4 regions of the Variovorax nitratireducens genome follow, and region 3 is predicted to be linked to each of the others. Evidence: predicted binding sites of a transcription regulator. Region 3 holds the regulator's gene; each other region holds the start of a gene.
The links. Region 3 encodes sigma-54, which starts transcription at its own class of promoters, with help from an activator protein. Its sites were predicted from a motif close to TGGCANGNAANCTGCTTT; they were not measured.
Positions count from the first base shown of each region.

Region 1: the regulator sigma-54 is predicted to act here: its motif matches at 3,257-3,274, upstream of ACSFA8_RS07860 (pilin).
Region 2: the regulator sigma-54 is predicted to act here: its motif matches at 2,706-2,723, upstream of atzF (allophanate hydrolase).
Region 4: the regulator sigma-54 is predicted to act here: its motif matches at 2,302-2,319, upstream of ACSFA8_RS25240 (isopenicillin N synthase family dioxygenase).

Region 1 is NZ_JBPJZO010000002.1:523,967-529,421, forward strand. Features, by position in the region: gene ACSFA8_RS07850 (CHASE2 domain-containing protein) at 16-2,292, shown strand; gene ACSFA8_RS07855 (3',5'-cyclic-nucleotide phosphodiesterase) at 2,316-3,122, shown strand; gene ACSFA8_RS07860 (pilin) at 3,333-3,782, shown strand; gene ACSFA8_RS07865 (hypothetical protein) at 3,885-5,455, shown strand, end outside.
Region 2 is NZ_JBPJZO010000002.1:62,871-68,325, reverse strand. Features, by position in the region: gene ACSFA8_RS05625 (helix-turn-helix domain-containing protein) at 1-308, shown strand, start outside; gene ACSFA8_RS05620 (NHL repeat-containing protein) at 355-1,032, shown strand; gene ACSFA8_RS05615 (DUF899 domain-containing protein) at 1,053-1,844, shown strand; gene ACSFA8_RS05610 (hypothetical protein) at 1,954-2,367, opposite strand; gene ACSFA8_RS05605 (DUF3297 family protein) at 2,396-2,644, opposite strand; gene atzF (allophanate hydrolase) at 2,752-4,464, shown strand; gene ACSFA8_RS05595 (ABC transporter substrate-binding protein) at 4,508-5,455, shown strand, end outside.
Region 3 is NZ_JBPJZO010000002.1:734,066-739,520, reverse strand. Features, by position in the region: gene ACSFA8_RS08790 (hybrid sensor histidine kinase/response regulator) at 1-882, shown strand, start outside; gene rpoN (RNA polymerase factor sigma-54) at 1,025-2,608, opposite strand; gene lptB (LPS export ABC transporter ATP-binding protein) at 2,620-3,390, opposite strand; gene lptA (lipopolysaccharide transport periplasmic protein LptA) at 3,462-4,151, opposite strand; gene ACSFA8_RS08770 (thiol:disulfide interchange protein DsbA/DsbL) at 4,256-4,903, opposite strand; gene ACSFA8_RS08765 (SPOR domain-containing protein) at 4,983-5,455, opposite strand, start outside.
Region 4 is NZ_JBPJZO010000016.1:17,953-23,407, forward strand. Features, by position in the region: gene rutD (pyrimidine utilization protein D) at 1-258, shown strand, start outside; gene ACSFA8_RS25225 (malonic semialdehyde reductase) at 255-845, shown strand; gene rutF (NADH-dependent FMN reductase RutF) at 869-1,414, shown strand; gene rutR (HTH-type transcriptional regulator RutR) at 1,417-2,154, opposite strand; gene ACSFA8_RS25240 (isopenicillin N synthase family dioxygenase) at 2,369-3,370, shown strand; gene ACSFA8_RS25245 (VOC family protein) at 3,384-3,770, shown strand; gene ACSFA8_RS25250 (BMP family ABC transporter substrate-binding protein) at 3,833-4,924, shown strand; gene ACSFA8_RS25255 (ABC transporter ATP-binding protein) at 4,964-5,455, shown strand, end outside.

The DNA.
Region 1 (5,455 bases), 210 kb from region 3:
GTGGCTCTGGGCGCGATGACGCGGCTGCGCCGCCACCGCGCGCGCATCGCCGTCACGTTGTTGCCGGTCTTGCTGGCGCTGTTGCACGCCACCGGCGTGTGGCGCCTGCCGCTGATCGAGCGGCTCGACCACTTTGTCTACGACGCCCGCTTGCGAGCCGCCATGCCGGGCACGCTGGACTCGCGCATCGTCATCGTCGACATCGACGACGTCAGCCTGCAGCAATGGGGCCAATGGCCCTGGAGCCGCGACAAGCTGGCCACACTCACTACCGAGCTCACCACACGCCAGCAGGCGGCGGTGGTCGGTTTCGATGTGGTGTTCGCCGAAGCCGACCACAGCGGCGGCCTTGAAACCCTGCAGCAGCTGGCGCGCGGGCCATTGCGCGGGAACACCGGGTTCGAGACCGAACTGCAGCGGCTGGCACCGGCGCTGGACCGGGACGCCGCATTTGCACGCGCATTGGCCGGGCAACCCGTCGCGCTCGGCTACTACTTCACCCGAACCGAAGCGCCGCGCGCCAAAGGCAGGTTGCCCACGCCGCTGCTCCCGCCGGACGCGTTGCCACCCAACGGGATGTACGCCACGCAGTGGAACGGCTACGGCGCCAACCTGGAGGCGCTCGCCGCCGCAGCGCCGCGCGCCGGTTTCATCAATTCGGTGATCGAGGCCAACGACGACGGCGTGATCCGTGCCACGCCGCTGCTGGCGCGCTACGACGCGCCCGACACGGCTTCGGACGGCGCCCCGTCGGGCTACTACGAGTCGTTGTCGCTCGCGGTTTACCGGCTTGCGAGCGGCGCCGACGCGGTGCGGCCGGTGCTCGCGCGCGGGGGAAAGCCGCCCCCGCCGCTCGAAGCGCTGGTGGTTGGCCATGGTGCCGGTCGAATCGTGGTGCCGGTCGACTCGCAAGCCGGCGTGCTGGTGCCGTTTCGGGGCAACGGCGGGCCGGGCGGCGGGTCGTTTCGCTACATCCCGGCGGGCGATGTGCTGGCTGGACGACTGGCGCCGGCCGAGCTGCGCGGCAAGATCGTGCTGGTCGGGGCCACCGCACCCGGGCTGCAGGATCTTCGGGCCACGCCGGTCAGCGCCACCTACCCCGGAGTCGAAGTGCATGCCAACGTGGTGTCGGGGCTGCTCGACGGCCGCATGCTCACCGTGCCCGACTACGCGCCGGGCTACGACGTGGCCATGTTGGTCGTGGCCGGGGCGGTATTGGCCATTGGCCTGAACCTGCTTTCAGCGCCCCCGGCCGCGCTGCTGGCCATCGCCACGGCTGCCGTGCTGGTCGGGCTCAATGCCTGGCTGCATGCCGAGGCCCGCCTGGTCATGCCGCTGGCGGCCGCGATGCTGATGGTCAGCCTGGCCTTCGGCATCAACATGAGCTGGGGCTACTTTGTGGAAGAACGCGGCCGGCGCGGGCTGGCGCGCCTGTTCGGAACCTACGTGCCGCCCCAGCTGGTCGATGAAATGCTCGAGCACCCGCACCTCTACAGCATGCGGGCCGAAAGCAAGGAACTGACCGTGATGTTCTGCGACATGCGCGGCTTCACCCGTTTGTCGGAGCAAATGGCGCCGGTTGAACTCCAGGCCTTTTTGAACGAGGTCTTCAGCCGGTTGACCGAAATCATCAGCCTGCGCCGCGGCACCATCGACAAATACATGGGCGATTGCGTCATGGCCTTCTGGGGCGCACCGGTCAGCATGCCGAACCACGCCGCCCTCGCGGTGCAGGCCGCCGTCGAAATGGCAGCGGCGGTGCGGGAGATCAACGCGGCGCATCTGGCCAGAGGCCTGCCGGGCATCAGCGTCGGCATCGGGCTCAACACCGGCGTCATGAGCGTGGGCGACATGGGCTCCGCCGTGCGGCGCAGCTACACCGTGGTCGGCGATGCGGTCAACCTGGCCGCCCGGCTCGAAGGCCTGAGCGGGCACTACGGCGTGGAGATCGTCGCCAATCGCACCACGCAGCAGTCAGCGCTCGCTTACATCTGGCAGGAGCTGGACCAGGTGCAGGTCAAGGGCAAGGAGCAGGTGGTCACGATCTTCACGCCGCTGGCCGCCGCCGAACAACAGACCGCGGCGCTGCGCGAAGAGCTGGAAGCCTGGGCCGCATTCCTGCTGGCCTATCGCGCGCAGGATCTGATGGCTGCCAAGGCGGCACTGGCCCCGCTGCTGGCGCGGTCTGCCAAAAAATTCCTTTACCGGTTGTATACGGAACGTTTAGCCTCGATGGCGTTGCAGCCCAAGCTCCGGAACTGGGACGGCGCAACCCGGTTCGAAACAAAGTGATTGACCAAGAGGGTTTCGCAAAGATGCAGGTGCGTGTGCTGGGCTGCTCGGGCGCCATTGCCAAAGACTGTCGCACGACCTCGTTTCTGGTCGACACCGACCTGCTGGTCGACGCCGGCACCGGCGTGGGCGACCTCAGCCTTGACGAAATGGCCGCCATCGACGACGTGGTGCTGACCCATTCGCACCTCGACCACATCGCCGCCCTGCCCCTGATGATCGACGCCGTGGCCAGCCGCCGCAGCCGGCCCCTGCGCGTGCATGCGCTGCACGCCACAAACAAGGCCCTGCGTGCCCACGTGTTCAACAACGTGATCTGGCCCGATTTCGCCAACATCCCCAGCGCCGAAGCTCCGTTCGTCACCTTTCACGACGTGGCCGTGGGCCAGACCCTGCAAGTCGGCAGCCGCGAGCCCAAGCACCTTGAAGTATTGCCCGCCGTTCACACCGTGCCCGCCTGCGGCTTCGCCATCCGCTGCGCCGAAGGCGGCCCCCACTGGGTTTTCAGCGGCGACACCGAGCGCAACGGCCCCTTCTGGCAGCGCGTGAACCAGCTCGACGTGGGCATGCTGGTGATCGAAACGGCCTTCAGCAACCGCGAGCAGGCGCTGGCCCAGCGCAGCCTGCACCTGTCACCCGCCACCCTGGCAGACGAACTGGCCCAGATCGGCCCCGGCAAGCACTACCCGATCTACATCACCCACACCAAGCCCGCCGAGACCGAAGAAATAATGAGCCAGATCGACGCCTTTGCTGATGGCTGGCAGATGCGGGGGCTAGAGCCGAGGGACATCCGCTGGCTGCAGGCGGCGGCGGTTCTGACGCTTTGAGGCCCGACAGATTTTGGGCGGCGTGACAAATTTGTCACGACAACCTCGGTTATCGCAACAAGTTCTGTCACACGCTGTAACACGGATGTGAACAAATCCACACTAAACGCGGTGAAAAGGATCTCCGGGCCAGGTGGCACAGATGCTGCGGATAGAGCAGCGCGCCGGGGAGGATCTCCGGGCTCTATCAACCAACCTGGAGTTTCTGAAATGAACCGTCGTTCTATCGCACGCAATGTGCAAAAGGGTTTCACCCTGATCGAGTTGATGATCGTTGTGGCGATCATCGGTATTTTGGCTGCTGTCGCTCTGCCGGCATACCAGGACTACACCACCCGCGCCAAGATCTCCGAAGTCATCGTGATGGCTTCCCCGGCCAAGCTGGCCGTGGCCGAAACCGTCTCGTCGCTCGGTGCTCTGGGTTCGGTTACCTCCACCAACACTGGCTACGTTTTCCCGGGCACTACCAAGTACGTCAGCGGCATCGCTATCACCGGTTCGAGCGGTTTGGTGACGGCCACCTCGACCGTGCCGAATGCGGCCGGCACCATCGTCCTGACCCCGACCGAAGTCGGCACGGCGACGGGTCAACTGAAATGGGCTTGCAGCAGCGCCAGCATCGCCCCCAAGTACCTGCCGTCCGAGTGCCGCCCTGCATAAGCGCCTGACACGCTGTCTAGAGCCCCGGCCCCGGCCGGGGTTTTTCGTTCCGGCGGGGACAGGCCCAGCCTGCCGCGCCACTCCGGTTAAATACCTCCGCACATGCTGTCACGCGTCGTTCTTCTGCTTGCCTTGCTGGCTACCGCCGCGGTGTACTGGACGGGGCTGAACGGGCCCTTCTTGCTCGACGATCCCGGCAACTTGGAGATCATTCGGCTTTGGCTGACGGGCAAAGTTTGGCTGACAGAGGCGATACTGCCGCAGCCATCGGTGATCTACTCGCGCCCTGTGGCCATGGCCAGTTTTGTGCTGAACGCCCTGGTATTTGGCGACAGCGGCTTTGGCTTTAAGCTGGGCAATCTGTTGGTGCACTTGGCCTGCGGTGTATTGGGTTACGCGATGTTGCGCCGCGCTTTGCGGCTGGATGGGCGGCTGGCCCCTCATGCGGCCCTTCTGGCAGCCTTGGTTGCCGCCATCTGGTTACTGCACCCATTGCACGCCAGCACCGTGCTGTATGCGGTGCAGCGCATGGCGCAGCTGAGCGCGCTGTTCACGCTGGCGGCGGTATGGGTCTACCTTTTTGCGCGGCAGCAACTGGTCGATGGTCGCACGCGCGCTGCGCAATTCAATTTGTTCGTGTGCTTCCCTGCGCTGGTGGTGCTGGGGGTATTGAGCAAACAGAACGCCGCCGTCGCTCCCGCCATCTGTCTGGCGCTGGAACTGGCCTATTTCGACAAGAACACCCGGCCCGGCGCCACGGCGCGCAACTTTTTTACCGCCTTTCTGGCCTTGCCGGCCTTGGCCGTTGCCGGCATTTTGCTGCTGGCCCCCCGGAGATTGCTGGCCACGTATGACGAATGGGACTTCACCCTGGCCGAAAGATTACTGACCCAGCCGCGCGCACTGGTCGACTACCTGGGCATGCTGCTGCTGCCACGCGGCCCGCAAATGGGGTTGTACACCGACGATTTCGCGGTGTCGCATGGCCTGTTTTCGCCGCCGTCCACGCTGTGGTGCATTTTGGTGCTGGCGGGAATCAGTGTGCTGGCCGTCGTGTTGCGTAAGCGAGCGCCGAGCGTGTTTGCGGGCTGGTTCTTCTTTCTGGTGGCCCACTTCGTGGAATCGGGATTTCTACCGCTGGAGCTGTATTACGAGCACCGCAATTACCTGCCCGCATTCGGTTTGTTTCTGGCCGTGGCCGGCCTGCTGGCACTGGTGCCCGCCTTCAAGACCAACATGCTGGCCCCGCGCAAACTGGGTCTGCTGGCCGTTGGCGGGCTAGCGCTGGTGTTCGCCTTGGCCACGCATGCCCGCGCCTTGGTGTGGCGCGATATCGGCACCATCGCGCAACTGGGCGCGGCCACGCACCCGGAATCGATGCGCGCGCAGTTCGATGTTTCATACTGGGCGGTTTGGCGCAAGGACTATCCAACGGCCATTGCTGCCATGAATCGCCTCATGGCCAGTGACAACCCCAGAAACCGGCAGATGGGGCAGTTGAGTCTGGTCGCCATCAACTGCACGCGCGGCGAAAATGCAGACAGCCCTGCCTTGCTCCGACAGGCGGCCTCGGCCAATCTGCCCCGACTGACAGTCTATGAGTCCCAAGCCTTCGGAAGAATGCAGATCATCAGCGACACCCATGATTGCAGCCCCTTAACGCGCGGCGAAAT
Region 2 (5,455 bases), 670 kb from region 3:
AGGCCACCGCGCGAGGCTTCGTCCTCAAGCCGCACGGTAATCGCGCGGTCGTCATGCTGGCACCATCCATCGACGGCGACCAGGCATCGCTGGTGGCGCTGCTGTCCGACGGCGCGGCCTGGTCGACCTCGGCGCTCGGGTTGGCGCTGGGGGCCAGCCAGCGCACTGTCCAGCGAGCGCTGGTCGAGCTCGAGGCGGCTGGGCGGGTGCGCGCGATCGGGCAGGCACGCGCGCGCCGCTGGCTCGCGCCGCCGCTGGCCGGATTCACGACGATCTTGTTACTCCCCGCTGCGCTGCCGTTTGCATAGAGTTGTCTCCAGGCGCCGATCCGAGGCGCACCACCAGGAGCCAGCGATGAGCAGCAGCACAAGCAAAGACAGTCCCCAGCCCACGGCGCATGCGGCCGAGATCGTGCGCGAGTACGGCCCTTTCCCCGGCGTCGAGCACATCCACGGCGTGACCCACGACGGCCACCGCGTCTGGGCCGCCACCGGGGCCAGCCTGGTCGCTTTCGATCCCGGTAGCGGCGAGCCCGCCCGCACGCTGCCCTGTGCCTGCGACGCCGGCACTGCGTTCGACGGCACGCACCTCTACCAGATCGCCGAGACGCGCATCGACAAGATCGATCCGGTCAGCGGCGACGTCGTGGCGTCGATCCCGGCGCCCGGCAGCGGGAGCGACTCGGGGCTAACCTGGGCCGAGGGCAGCCTGTGGGTGGGCCAGTACCGCGATCGCCAGATCCACCAGATCGATCCGGCCACCGGCGCCGTGGTGCGCACCATCGAGTCCAACCGTTTCGTCACCGGCGTGACCTGGGTCGACGGCGAGCTGTGGCACGGCACATGGGAAGGCGACGTGAGCGAGATCCGCCGGATCGACCCGGCGAGCGGCGCCGTGCTCGAGCGGCTGGAGATGCCGAGCGGCACCGGCGTCAGCGGGCTCGAGTCCGACGGTGCAGACCTCTTTTATGCCGGCGGCGGGGAGAGCGGAAAGATCCGCGCCGTGCGCCGCCCGAAAACCGTCAGATCGTGATCGCGCAGAAGGAGTCCATCGTGAACACAGCCATTGCCGAACAAGCCCGCACCTTGAACCATCCCGTCGTGTCGAAGGATCGATGGGTCGCCGAGCGCAAGACGCTGCTGGCGCGCGAAAGGGAACTGACGCACCTGCGCGACCAGGTCGCGCGCGAACGCCGCGCGCTGCCGTGGGAGCGCGTCGAGAAGAACTACACCTTCGACGGGCCTGGGGGCCGGCGCTCGCTCGCTGACCTGTTCGAAGGACGCAGCCAGCTGCTGGTGCAGCACTTCATGTTCGGCCCGGGGTGGGAGCAAGGTTGCCCGAGCTGCTCCTTCATGGCCGACCACATCGCTGGGATGCAGGTGCACCTCGAACACCGCGACGTCACGTTGCTGGTCGTCTCGCGCGCGCCGCTGGCCGAGATCGAGCGCTTTCGCCAGCGCATGGGCTGGCAGTTCATGTGGGTCTCGTCGCATGGCAGCGACTTCAACCCCGATTTCGGCGTCAGCTTCACGCCGGAAGCGATGGCCAGGGGCGAGGTCTATTACAACTACAGCGTGCGTCCGTTCCCGAGCGAGGAGGCGCCCGGTATCAGCGTGTTTTGCAAGGACGAGGCGGGCGATGTCTTTCACACCTACTCGACCTACGAGCGCGGCGTGGAGGTGATGATGGGCACCTACAACCTGCTCGACCTCATGCCGAAGGGCCGCGACGAGCGCAAAGTGGACTACAAGATGGAGTGGGTGCGCCACCACGACCGCTACGAGCCGGCACCGGCCTCGAAGCCGGCAGCGGCGGCCGGTTCGTGCTGCGCTGCGCACGCATGAGCACACCATGGCAAGCCTTTGGCCATGGCTGGCGGTTGCAGGGGTCGGCGCCCTGCACGGGTTGAACCCGGCCACCGGATGGCTTTAGACTGCCGCGCCGCCGCCGCCCTCAGCGCACCGTCGACATCACCGTAGCACGGCACCTCGGCTGGTCGCGCGGCGCCAGCATCATGCAGTTGTCCAGGGCGCGCTGCTGCATGTCGCTCAGCTTGGGCTGCTCCCTGGGTTGATCCTGCCATTGACGATGGGCCGGCGGTGGCGGCGGCTGATCCGCCCATTGCTGGCGACGGTCGTAGCCCCTTTCGTCATATTCCCGTCGTTCGTAGTCCCGTCGTTCGTACTCGCGTCGTTCGTATCGGTCGCGGTCGCGTCGCAACTGCCGCATGCACGAGTTGAAGTCGACGCCGGAGCGGCCGCTGGCGCAGTACCTGCGGTCGCTTTCGTACACGTCGTTGTCGCTCTGGGCCACGGCACTGAAGGTGCTCATGAGGCCCAGGAAGGCCAGGACAGCAAGTTTTTTCATGATGGTTGGACGGGAAACCCGTGGTTGACTACCGGTAGAACACCTCGACTCGCCCCTTCAGCTTGATCAGCAGCGGCTTGCCCTTGCGATCCAGCGTCCGCCCTGCGGGTACCTTGATCCAGCCCTCGCTGATGCAGTACTCCTCCACGTCGGCACGCTCCTTGTCGTTGAAGCGGATGCCGATGTCGCGCTCGAACACGGCAGCGACGTGGTGTGGGCTGCGCGGGTCGATCGACAGGTGGTCGGGCAGGGGTGGAACTTGATCGGCTTCGGTCATGGGTGGTTTCTTGCTTCCTCGATTCCCGCCATTTTGACCCCCTTGCGGCCGAAAAACCGGTTGGCACGCCGCTTGCATCTAATCATGTACACAAGACAGGATGCTTGATGATGGTGCATGAAATGGCTCCGCTCGCCGGGCCCGCTTCGAATGACGAACCCGCCGCCACCGCCTGGATCGCGCGCTTCGCCGTGCCGGTGCAGGGCGCGCAGACCGGGCCGCTCGCGGGGCTGCGCTTCGCGATCAAGGACAACATCGACGCGGCCGGCGTGCCCACCACGGCCGCCTGCCCGGCGTTCGAGCGCTTCCCCGCCGAACACGCCCATGTGGTGCAGCGCCTGCTCGATGCCGGTGCCACGCTGATCGGCAAGACCAACCTCGACCAGTTCGCCTGCGGCCTGAACGGCACGCGCTCGCCGTACGGCGCCGTGCCCAATGCCTACGACGCGCGCTATGTATCGGGCGGCTCCAGCTCCGGCTCGGCCTATGTGGTCGCCACTGGCCAGGTCGATTTCGCGCTCGGCACCGACACCGCCGGCTCAGGGCGCGTGCCGGCTGGCCTGAACAACATCGTCGGGCTGAAGCCCACCAAGGGGTTGCTGAGCACGCGCGGCGTGTTACCGGCGGCCCAGAGCGTCGACTGCGTCTCGGTCTTCGCGCCCACCGTGGCGCTGGCGCTGCAGGTGCTGCAGGTGGCCAGGGGCTTTGACGCGGCCGACCCCTATGCGCGGCCGCTGCGGCTGCTCGGCGCGCCGCTGCCGGCGCGCTTCCGGTTCGGCGTGCCCTCGGCCCTCGAATTCTTCGGCGACCAGCTCGCCGCGGCGGCCTTCGACGACGCGATCGCGCGGCTCGAAGCGCTCGGCGGCGAGCGCGTGGCGATCGACTATGCACCGCTGGCCGAAGCCGCGGCGCTGCTCTACGACAGTGCACTGGTGGCCGAGCGCTACGCTGCCGTGCGCCCGTTCTTCGATGCCCACGAGGCCGACGTGATCGAGCCGGTGCGCAGCATCCTCGCGAGCGGCCGCAATTACAACGCGGCCGACTTGGTCGACGCACAGATCCGCCTGCGCGAACTCGCGCAGCGCGTGGCGCCCATGTGGGAGCACATCGACCTGCTGCTGGTGCCGACCGCGCCCACCCACTGCACTCTCGAGGCGATGCTGGCCGACCCGGTGGCGCGCAACCGCGAACTCGGCGCGTACACCAACTTCGTCAACCTGCTCGACTACGCGGCGCTGTCGGTGCCCAGCAGCATCCGGCCCGACGGGCTGCCGTTCGGCATCACGCTGATCGGCCCTTGCGGCAGCGACCTGCAACTGGCCGAACTGGGCCAGCGCTACCACCACGCCACCGGCCTCACGCTGGGCGCCACCGGGCAGCCCATGCCGCCGCCGGTCGCAATGCCGATGACTGCCGACACCGTCAAGGTCGCGGTCGTCGGCGCCCACCTGTCGGGCATGCCGCTCAACGGCCAGCTGCGCGAGCGCGGTGCGCGGCTGCTGGCCGAAACGCAGACCGCGGCGCAGTACCGGCTCTACGCCCTGCCCGGCACCGTGCCGCCCAAGCCCGGCATGGTGCGCGTCGCGCCCGGCACCGGCGGCGCCATCACGGTCGAGGTGTGGGAGATGCCCGCCGCGCACTACGGCAGCTTCGTCGCACTCATTCCGGCGCCTCTCGGCATCGGCAGCCTGACGCTGGCCGACGGCACCAGCGTGCAGGGCTTTCTGTGCGAAGCGCTGGCGCTCGAGGGCGCCGAAGACATCACACAACACGGCGGCTGGCGCCGCTTCATAGCGTCGAGACAAGTCACTGCGGCCTGAGTGCCGCGCCTTCATCAACTTCCATCTCATGCAGGAGCGTTCCATGACCCCCAAGCCAATCTCTTCCGGGCCCTCGCGCCGCAAACTGCTGCAAGCAGGCGCCGCCGGCCTCGGCGTGCTGGCCGCACCCGCCATCGTGCGCGCCCAGACCGGCCCGAAGATCCGCATTGGCTTCTGGCCGGTGGCGGCTGGCCTGCCGTTCTTCGCGGCGATCGAGAAAGGCTACTTCAAGGAAGCGGGCCTCGAGGTGGAGCCGCTCAAGTTCGCCGGCGCCCAGCAGGTGATGGAGGCGATGCTGTCGGGCCGCTCCGACGGCAGCTCCAACGGCACCGGCTCGGCCAACCTCGCGATCGGCGAGATCGCGCAGCCGGGCCTGTTCAAGATTTTCTGCACCAACCCGAGCAACGCGAAATTCGTGCTCGACGAGTTCATCACCGGCAAAGACAGCCCGATCAAGACCATGGCCGACCTCAAGGGCAAGAAGGTCGCGTCCGGCCCCGGCATCCAGAACGTCACGCTGTGCAAGACGATGCTGGAGCGCGCCGGCGCCACCGGCGCGACGGTGTCGGAACTGCCGATCGGCCAGCACATCGCCTCACTGGTGGCCGGCCAGGTCGACGCTTGCTACACGCTCGAGCCGACCGGCACCATCGGCCGCATGAACGGCACCACCCGCGTGATCGAGGCCGGCGTGGTCGCCAGGTACATCTTGGGTGACCCGATGGCGCCCTGGCACGGCGGCGCGGCCAGCCTCACCACCGAGTTCATCAAGAAGAACCCTGAGGTGTCCAAGAAGTTCATCGCCGCCTACGCGCGCGGCGTCGAGCTGGTGCGCAGCAAGCCCGACGACGCGCGCCAGTACATGAAGGGCTACACCGCCATCGAGGGCGCGCTCACCGCCGAGGTGCCGCTCGCGTCGTACATGCTCTACAACGAGTTCAAGCCGAGCGACGTGGCGTACTTCCAGAAGTTCTACGACCTGTTCACCGAG
Region 3 (5,455 bases):
CCCACGCCGGTGGCGCTGGCGCCTCTGCTGCAGAGCTTCGCGCGCCAGTCGAGCCGCGTGCGGGTCCGCTGCCCGGCTGATGCGCTGGCCTGGACGGACGCCGTGGCGCTGCGCCGCATCCTCGGCAACCTGGTCGACAACGCGCTCAAGTTCGCGCCCCAGGGCCGCGTGCTGCTGGCGGTGCGACGGCGCCGTGCCGGGGCGGCCTGGCGCGTGGAAGTGCGCGACGCCGGCATCGGCATCGCGCCCGAGGCGCAGCAACGCGTGTTCGGCGACTTCGAGCAGGTGGGCAATGTGGAGCGCAACCTGCGGCGCGGACATGGGCTGGGGCTGGCTATCGTGCGCCGGCTGGCCGAGCGCCTGGGCTTCGTCATCACGCTGCGCTCGGTGCCGGGCCGCGGCGCCGTGTTCGGCTTCGAGCTCGAAGCCGCGCCGGCCGACCTGGTGCTGCCCGAGGCGGTTGACGACGCCGTGCCCGTGCCGGCCGACCCGCAACCGCTGCGCCCCGGCATCGCGGTGCTGGTGGTGGAAGACAACACGGTGGTGGCCGACAGCATCGCCGCGCTGCTGCGCCACTGGCAGGCCGAGCCGCGCATCTACACGAGCGCGGCCGAGGCGCTGGCACTGGCCGACCTGCCCGCGATCGACGTGGCGCTCTGCGACATCCGCCTGCCCGGCGAACTCGACGGCGTGGCGCTGGCCGAACTGCTGCATGAACAGCGCCCCGACCTGACGATCGCGCTGGTATCGGCCGACATCGAGCCGGTCACCCAGCGGCTCGCGCAGCAGCGCGGCTGGCATGCGCTGCGCAAGCCCGTGCGGGCGGCGGATTTGCGCGCCGTGCTGGTAGCGGCAGCAGGCCAAGGTTTGCTGCGCCCCTGACTTTGTCGGGCGTCCTTCGTGGGGTGCCTTCGTGGGGGCGCCCTTCGTGGGGTGCCGCGGAACCGGCTCCGCCGGGCCGCTGGCGCCGCCCCCGGCAGGGGGTTGGCGAAGCGACACGAAGTGCGCGCAGCCTGGGGGCGAGCTACAGCGCTTTGCGCAGGTTGGCCGGCGCGATGCGCAGCGCCTCGCGGTACTTGGCGACCGTGCGGCGGGCGCATTCGATCCCCTGCTCCTTGAGCATGTCGGAGATCTGGCTGTCGGACAGCGGCTTCTTGATGTTCTCGGAGGTCACGAACTGCTTGATCAGCGCGCGCACCGCGGTGCTCGAGGCATTGCCGCCGGTCTCGGTGCCGAGCGCGGAGCCGAAGAAATACTTGAGTTCGACCGTGCCGTAGGGCGTGGCCATGTACTTGGCCGTGGTCACGCGGCTGATGGTGGACTCGTGCAGGCCCAGCTCGTCGGCGATCTCGCGCAGCACCAGCGGCCGCATGGCGAGTTCGCCATGCACGAAGAAGTTCTTCTGCCGCTCGACGATGGCGTTGCTCACGCGCAGGATGGTGTCGAAGCGCTGCTGGATGTTCTTGATGAACCAGCGCGCCTCCTGCAGCCGCTGCGACAGCGCCTGGCTGCCCTCGCCCTTGTGCGCCTTGAGCGCACCGGCGTAGATGTCGTGCACACGCAGGCGCGGCATCACGTCGGGGTTGAGCATGACGCGGAATTTGAGGCTGGCGCCGCGGCCGGTGCGCGTGACGATCACGTCGGGCACCACCACGTTGCGCTCGACGTCGACGAAGCGGCGGCCCGGCTTGGGCTCGAGCCGCGCGATCAGCTGCATCGCGCCGCGCACCAACTCTTCGCTGCTGCGCGTGAGCGTGGCCAGACGCTTGAAGTCCCGCCGCGCGAGCAATTCCATCGGCAGCTTGCAGATCGCGATCGCGATCTTGCGCACCTGCAGTTCGTTCTCGCTCTCGTCGGGGCGCGCCAGCGCCTTCACCTGGATCGCGAGGCATTCGCCGAGATCGCGTGCGCCGACGCCGACCGGCTCCAGGCTCTGCAGCAGGCCCAGCGCCATCTGGAAGTGATGCACGAGGTCGTCGAACTGGTCGTTGTCGGCGCCGGCCAGGCCAGAGGCGAGCGCGGGCAGCGAATCTTCGAGGTAGCCGTCGTCGTTGAGCGATTCGATCAGGAAGCGCAGCGCCGCGCGATCGGTGTCGTTCAGCCGCAGGCTGAGGGCCTGGCGGTGCAGGAACGACTGCAGCGATTCCTGGCTGCGCGCCAGTTCGGTCGCATCGGCGCGCTCGTCGTTGCCGAGGTTGTTGGCGCGGGCCGGCGCGTCGCCGCCCCACTCGCTGTCGTCCGGCACCATGTCGACCGTGCCGTCGCCGCCCCAGTCGGGCTCGCTGTCGGCAAGGCTTTCCGTGGGCGCATCGGCGGCTGCGGCTTCAGAGTCGCTGGCGGTCGAAGTGCCCGCTCCGTCGGTGTTTCCGGCGATGGAACCGGTGGCGAATTCATCGTCGCGCGGCGCCGGGGCATCGGCTGTATCGAGCCCGAATTCCTCGCGGGCGGCCTCTTCCGCCGTGCGTTCCAGAAACGGGTTGTCGTCGAGCATCTGCTCGACCTCCTGGCTCAGTTCGAGCGTGGAGAGCTGCAGCAGGCGGATCGACTGCTGGAGTTGGGGCGTCAGCGCCAGATGCTGCGAGACGCGCAGCGACAGGCCTTGCTTCATTGCCGCAGGCCCTACATCCGGAAGTGTTCGCCCAGGTACACGCGCCGTACCTCGGCGTTGTCGACAATCTCCGAGGGCGTGCCTTGTGCCAGCACCTGCCCGTCGCTGATGATGAAAGCGTGGTCGCAGATGCCCAGCGTTTCGCGCACGTTGTGGTCGGTGATCAGCACGCCGATGCCGCGCTCTTTCAGGAAGTTGATGATTCGCTGGATCTCGATCACCGCGATCGGGTCGATCCCCGCGAAGGGTTCGTCCAGCAGGATGAAGCGTGGCTGCGTGGCCAGCGCCCGTGCGATTTCGACGCGGCGGCGCTCGCCGCCCGAAAGCGAGAGTGCGGGCGAATCGCGCAGATGGTCGACGCGCAGGTCGGTCAGCAGCTCGGTCAACCGCTCTTCGGTGCGGGCCTTGGTGAGGGGCGCCGGCTTGCCGCTGGCGTCGGGCTCGAACTGCAGCTCGAGCACGGCGCGCACGTTCTGCTCCACGGTGAGCTTGCGGAAGATCGACGCCTCCTGCGGCAGGTAGCTCAGGCCCATGCGGGCGCGGCGGTGGATCGGCATGTGCGCGATCGGCTCGCCGTCGATGGTGATCTCGCCGGCGTCGGCGCGCACCAGGCCCACGATCATGTAGAACGAAGTGGTCTTGCCGGCGCCGTTGGGGCCCAGCAAGCCGACCACTTCGCCCTTCTGCACGTCGAGCGACACGTTCTTGACCACCATGCGGCTGCCGTACGTCTTCTGCAACCCGCGCGCTTCGAGCCGGCTGCCGGTCGTGGCCAGTGGCACGGCCGTGGCGCGGCTGCTGCCGCCTTCGAACGAGGGCTCGCCGCTGCGGTCGATCGTCGCCGTAAGGTCGCTCACTTGCGCGGTTCCCCGTCGAGCGTGGTGGACGGACGCAGACCGGTGCCCGGCGCCGGGGTCGGCGCGGGCGCCGCCGCCTTGCCGCCCGGGGTGCCAGGGGCGGCGGTGCGCGGCGTCAGCACGGCGCGCACACGGTTGCCCTGCTGGCCGGTTGCCACGGCGGTCTCCGGCGGCAGGGTCGAGCCGTTCACGGTGAAGGTGTCGTTGCTCTGGTCGTACACGATCAGCGGGCCGCTGCTCTCGTCGTTGACCTTGGCGCCGATCAGCCGGCGCATCACGGCATGGCCAATGAACTTGACGTTGTCGGCGCGGCTGTCGTATTCGATGCGGTCGGATTCGCCCTCGATCCACTCGTCGCCACCCGGCACGTCGCGTCGCTGCTTGTAATAGGCGAGCTTGCCCGGCGCGGCCGTGACCACGCCGTACTGGTAGCCCTCGGGATCCTGACGCACGTCGATGCGCGCGCCGCGGATGATGATGGTGCCCTTGGTCACCACTACCGCGCCGGTGAACACGCTGGTTTGCTTCAGGTCGTCGTAGCGCATCGCGTCCGACTCGATGTTCATCGGTTTGGTGCGGTCAGCCTTTTCGGCGTGAACGGCCTGAACGGCCGACAGCGCCAACAGGCACAGGGCCGCCAGACGGAAGGGACGAAGAGGGGAGTGGGGTGTAGGGCGCGAGGTCATAAAGGCACGAAACTTGCTGCGCCATTGTATGCGGCCGGCTGACGCGGCCTTGACGAAAAAGCCCGCCGAAGCGGGCTTAGGTTCACTTTAGGTTGACTCTTCGGTCAGCCTTTTCGTGCTTCCGAAATCAGATAGTCGGTGATCTGCAGGGCGCGGTCGAGGTTGCCGGCTAGTTCGCCGTCCACGTACCAACGGCCGGCCACGCCCAGCGCGGGGACGCCGCCGACCTGGTAGTCGTTTTGCAGTTGCGTCGCGCGCTTGACCTTGCCCGACACCGAGAACGACTTGAACAGTTCGGCAAACTTCTTGGCGTCCAGCCCCGGCTGCTTTTCGGACCAGGCCAGGATGGCGGCATCGCCGAACAGCGGCTGGCGCTGCGAATGGATGGCCTGGAACAGCTTGAGCTGGAATTCGTCGACCTTGCCCATTGCCTCGAGCGTGTAGTACAGGCGCTGCTTGGTCTCGACGTCGTTGCCGACGAAGCCCACCGGAATGCGCTTGAAGACGACCTGTGGCGGCAGCGTCTTGATCCACGCTTCGAGACGCGGCTCGAAGGCGGCGCAGTGCGGGCAGTTGTACGAGAAGAACTCGACCACCTCGATCTTGCCGGCCGGCGAATCGACCGGCGCGGGCTTGCCGAGCTGGACGAAGTCCTTGCCGGCCGTGAACATGCGCGCCTGGGCGTGCGAGGGGCTGGCGAGGGGCAGCAGCCCGAGCGAACTGGCTGCCAGCGAAAAATCACGACGTTTCATTTAAAAGTTCTCCTGTGCGGGACAGAGCCCGCCGCGCGGCACGAAGTTCCGCGCCCGCTCGGCTTGGGGGTGTTGGATTTCAGCGTTGAACGCGCACGAGCGCGGTTTCGAGACCGCCGCCGTCGAGCCGGTCTTTCAGCCGGTCGGCATCGTCTTTCCGGTTGTACGGGCCGGCCCGCACGCGGTAGACCGTGCGGCCGGCCTGCTCGCGCTCGGTAACCTTGGCCTCGACGCCCATCAGCGAGAGCTTGGCGCGCTGCGCCTCCGCGTCTTCGGTGGTGCGAAACGCGCCGGCCTGCACGAAGTACATGAACGGATCGGGCGCACTGGGCGCATTCGGGGCGGCGGCAGCGGTCGTCGTCGGTGGCGGGTTGCTGCCGGCCCGGGCGCGGGCCAGGTCGCCCAGCGGGTCGCTCGAGGGCGGGACGGCATTGGCTTCGGCCGGCACGGGCGCCGTGCGCGGGCGCGGCGCCACGGCACCGGGCTTCGTGGTCGGCGCCACCACCACCGGCACCGGGCCGGTCGGGGGCGTGGGCGGGCTGACGGTGACAG
Region 4 (5,455 bases), on a different contig from region 3:
ATCGCGGCACTGCGCGCCTTCGATGCCGATGCACGGCTCGCGGACATCGCCACACCCACGCTGGTGGCCGCAGCGCAGGACGACGTGCTGGTGCCCTGGACCTGCTCGCAGCGCCTGGCCGACGGCCTGCCGCATGCCACGCTCGACCTAGTGCCGCATGGCGGCCATGCGCACAGCGTGACCGACCCGGACAACTTCAACCGCACGCTGCTCGCCTTCCTGGCGCAGCAAACCAATCTGACCGGAATTACCGCATGAGCCCCGCACTCGACACCACCGCATTGGCAGCCCTGTTCACCGAAGCGCGCACCCAGAACGGCTGGACGGCCGAGCCCGTGTCCGACGCACTGCTGGCGCAGATCTACGCGCTCGCGCGCATGGGCCCGACCTCGGCCAACTGCTCGCCGGGCCGCTTTGTCTTCGCGCGCACGCCCGAGGCCAAACAGCGGCTGGCACCGGCGCTGTCGGCCAGCAACTACGACAAGACGATGACCGCGCCGGTGACAGTGATCGTCGCCTGGGACACCGCGTTCTACGACAAGCTGCCCAAGCTCTTTCCGCACACCGATGCCCGCCCCTGGTTCACCGGCAGCCCGGAGATGGCGCACGAAACGGCGTTCCGCAACGGCACCCTGCAGGCGGCCTACCTGATGCTCGCCGCCCGCTCGCTGGGGCTCGATGCGGGTCCGATGTCGGGCTTCGACAAGGCGAAGGTCAACGCCGCCTTCTTCGCCGGCACCACCTGGACTGCCAACTTCCTCATCAACCTCGGTCACGGTGATTCGTCGAAGATTTTCAGCCGCCTGCCGCGGCTGGACTTCGACGAAGCCTGCACGCTGGCCTGACCCCACGCCGCCGGAGCACTCCCATGCTGAACCCGACCGTTTCCGCCACGAGCCCCGTCGCCCCGCCCCCGGCGCTCGGCGCGGCGCTGCCCCGCAATGAATACCGCGATGCCATGGCGCGGCTCGGCGCTGCGGTCAACATCATCACCACCGACGGCGTGGCCGGCCGGGCCGGCTTCACCGCCTCGGCCGTGTGCAGCGTGACGGACGACCCGCCGACGCTGCTGCTGTGCCTGAACCGCACTGCATCGGTGTACCCGGCTTTCCAGACCAACGGCGTGCTGTGCGTGAACGTGCTGGCCGCAGGCCAGCAGACGCTGTCGGGCGTATTTGGCGGCAAGACGCCCATGGACGAGCGCTTTGCCAGCGCGAACTGGCGCCGCTGCATCACCGGCTCGCCTGTGCTCGACGGCGCGGCCGTCTCGTTCGATTGCCGCGTGGTGCGCAGCACCGGCGTCGGCACGCACGACGTGCTGTTCTGCGAAGTGGTGGCGATCGCCGTGGGTGCGGCCGCGCACGGCCTCATCTACTTCGACCGCCGCTACCACGACCTGTTGCCGCCGCACTGATTTCAGGGCGGCGGGGCGATGCCTCCGAGCACGATGCGCTGCACGTTGTCCACCGTCTGCTCGAAGAACTCCGGATCGTCGAGCGTGCGACCGGTGATGGCCTGCACCTGCACGCCGAAATCCGCGTAGTGCTGCGTGATCGCCCACAGCGCAAAGATCAGGTGGTGCGGATCCATCGGCGCCAGCTTGCCGGCCTCGACCCAGGCGCGGATCACATCCGACTTGCGCTCGACCAGCGTGCGCAGCTCGCGGCCGAGTTCGTCGCGCAGCAGTGGTGCGCCCTGGATCATTTCGAGGCAGAACAGGCGCGACGCTTCGGGCCGGTCGCGCGAGATCACCAGCTTGCGGCGGATGTAGTCGCTGATGGCTTCGCGCGGATCCTGCTCGGCGCTGAAGCCACGCAACGGCTCGAGCCACACGGCGAGCAGCTCGCGCAGCACGCTGACGTAGAGCTCTTCCTTGTTCGCGAAGTAATAGAGCAGGTTGCTCTTGGAGACATCGGCGCGTGCGGCCACCTGGTCGAGGCTGGTGCCCTGCAGGCCGAAGCGGGAGAACAGGCCGAGCGCGGCCGCGAGGATGACGCTGCGCTTGTCCTCGATCTGGCGCAGCCGGCGGCTCACGGCGGCCGGGCTGCGCGTGCCGGGTGCACGCTTGGCCAGTGCGCGCTGCGAGGGCCTGGTCGCCGGCTTGCCGGCCGCACCGCCGCGCGCGGCGGCCGCCCCACCTGTGGTCTTTGGCATGTCGTGTTGCTTTCTTCGGGGTTGCTCTCTGTCCGGTGCAACGCATGCTCGCACGAGTCATACCCGCACCGCGCACCACCGGGAGGCACGTGCACGCCCGATGCACCACACGGACGCAGGCTAGCGCATTTGTCCATTTGGTCCAACTGGCACAGACGTTGCGTACCAGTCGGGCCGACGCCCCCGTTCCTGCGTCGCCCCAAGGATTCAAGGCATGACATTGCTCTCCGTACCGATCATCGATCTCGCGCCCTATTTCTCCGGCACCGCAGCCGGCCGCGCCGAGGTCGCGCGCAAGGTGGACGAGGCCTGCCGCAGCATCGGCTTCCTCGTCATCACCAACCACGGCATTTCGCCCGAGTTGATCGCGCGCGTGTCGGCGCTGTCGCGCCGCTTCTTCGAGCTGCCGCTGGCCGAGAAGCGCAAGGTCGACCGTCCGCGCGAAGACGCGGTGCGCGGCTACAGCGCGGTCGGCGAGGAGGGCCTGTCGTACAGCCTCGAAGAGGAAGCACCGGGCGACCTGAAGGAGTCGTTCTCGACCGGCCCGTCGAACGTGCCCGATGACGAATACCACCGCGGCCCGGCGGCCGGCCCGCACTTCGAGCCCAACAGCTGGCCCGACATTCCCGGCTTCCGCGAGGCCTGCGAGGCGTACTTCGAGGCGATGAGCGATCTCGCGCGCTCCTTGATGCGGATCTTCGCGCTCGCCCTCGAACTGCCCGAGTACTTCTTCGACGACAAGATCAACGAACACATCAGCATGTTCCGCGTGCTGAGCTACCCGCCGCAGAAAGAGGCGCCGCTGCCCGGCCAGTTGCGTGCCGGCGCGCACAGCGACTACGGCAGCCTCACCATCGTGCTGCCGGACGACAAGGGCCTGCAGGTGCGCAACAAGGCCGGCGAATGGGTCGACGTGCCGCAGATCCCCGGTGGCCTGGTGGTGAACATTGCCGACCTCATGATGCAGTGGACCAACGACCTGTGGGTGTCGACCCTGCACCGCGTGGTGAACCCGCCCTTCGAGGCGGCCAGCACCAACCGCCGCCAGTCGCTGGTGTTCTTTCACCAGCCCAACTACGACGCGATGGTGGAGTGCCTGCGCAGTTGCCTCGCGCCCGGTGAAAAACCCAAGTACGCACCGATCTCTTCCGGCGACCACCTGATGTCGAAGTTCGTCAAGCAGACCACCTTCGGCGGCACCAAGGCCGCGGCCTGAACCCGACGACCCCATGGCCCACCTGTCGTACGTCAACGTATTCGCGAAGGACGTGGTCGCGCTCAGCGGCTTCTACCAGCGCGTGTTCGGCTTTCCCGAGATCGAGGCGATCCGCTCCCCGATCTTTCGCGGGCTCGACACCGGCCGATCCAGCCTCGGCTTCAACGCGCTGGACGCCTACGAGCTGCTGCACCTGGCCGAGTTCTCGGACACGCGCGGCGTCAAGTTCCTGCTGAACATCGACGTCGACAGCCAGGCCGAGGTCGACCGCATGGTGCCCATCGCCGTCGAGGCCGGCGCCACGCTGGTCAAGGCGCCCTATGTCACCTACTACAACTGGTACCAGTCGGTACTGCTCGACCCCGAAGGCAATGTGTTCCGCATCAATTTCATGATGTGACGAGCGTCTTCGCCAGCCGTTTTTTTCAAGTCCTCCCCCTGCCCACCACGAAAGGTTCTTCCATGTTCCGCACTCTTTCTCCAGGCGCCGCTCTGGCGCTGACCGTCTGCACCGTGCTGGCGGCGCCGGCCATGGCCGCCGACGGCTTCACCCTCAAGGGCGAACCGAAGATTGCCATGCTGTATTTCGGCCCCAAGAACGACGGCGGCTGGACGCAGGCCTTCGACGAGGCGCGCATCAAGGTCGAGACCGCGCTGGGCAAGAAGATCCAGTTCGTCGAGAACGTGCCCGAGGATGCGTCGGCCATCAAGCCGGCCGCCGAGCGCTTCATTTCGCGCGGGGCCAACATCGTCATCGGCACCGCCTTCGGCTACTCCGACACCTTCAAGGAATTGGCCGCCAAGTACCCGGACGTCGCCTTCCTGAACGGTTCGGGCACCACCAACGGCACCAACCTCGAATCGTTCTACGGCCGCACCTACGAAAGCCAGTACCTCTGCGGCATGGCCGCCGGCGCGGCGTCGAAGAGCGGCAAGCTCGGCTTCGTCGCGGCCAACCCGTTCGGCGTGGTGAACTGGACCGTCAACGCGTTCGCGCTCGGCGCGCAGAAGATGAACCCGAACGCCACCGTCAACGTGATCTACACCGGCGCCTGGAACGACCCGGTGAAAGAGCGCGCAGCCGCGATGGCGCTGATCGACCAGGGTGCCGACGTGATCGGCCAGCACGTCGACTCGCCCACGCCGCAGATCGTGGCGCAGGAGCGCGGCGTCTACGGCACCGGCCACCACCGCGACCTGCGCCAGTTCGCGCCCAAGGCCACGCTGTGTTCGTCGGTCTGGGTCTGGGACAAGTTCCTAACGCCCGAACTGAAGAAGATCATGGCGGGCAACTGGAAGCCTTCGCAGTACGGCGCCTTCATCGAGATGAAGGACGGCGGCACCGACATCGCCGGCTTCGGCGCGGGCGTGCCGAAGGAAAAGGCCGCGCTGATCACCGCGGAACGCGATGCAATCCTCAAGGGCAAGCAGGTCTATGCCGGCCCGCTGAAAGACCGCGACGGCAAGGAACGCGTGGCCACCGGCGCCGCCCTGTCGGACGCCGACCTCTGGAAGATGGACTGGTACGTCAAGGGCGTGGTCACGCAGAAGTAGGCGCACGAGGCAGGACACAAGGCACGGCACAAGGCAGGGATGGCGACCGCACTCCAACTGACGGGCATCGGCAAGTCCTTCGACGGCTTCAAGGCGCTGATCGATGCGGACTTCAGCGTGCGCCGGGGCGAGGTGCATGCGCTGCTCGGCGAGAACGGCGCGGGCAAGTCGTCGCTGATGAACATCGCGGCCGGGCTCTACGCGCCCGAGGCCGGCCAGATCCTGGTCGACGACAACCCGGTGCAGTTCAGCGGCCCGCGCGACGCGGCGCGCCACCACATCGGCATGGTGCACCAGCACTTCAAGCTGGTGAAGCCGTTCACCGTGGCCGAGAACATCATGCTGGGCCATCCGCTCGCCACTGGCGAGGGCAGCCATCGCAAGCGGCTCGGCACGCTAGAGGCCGAGATCCGCGCCAAGGCCGCGGCGCTGGGCTTCGACATCGATCCGCGGCAGCGCACCGAGCGCCTGTCGATCGCCGAGCAGCAGCGCGTCGAGATCCTGAAGGTGCTGCTGGCCGGCGCGCGCATC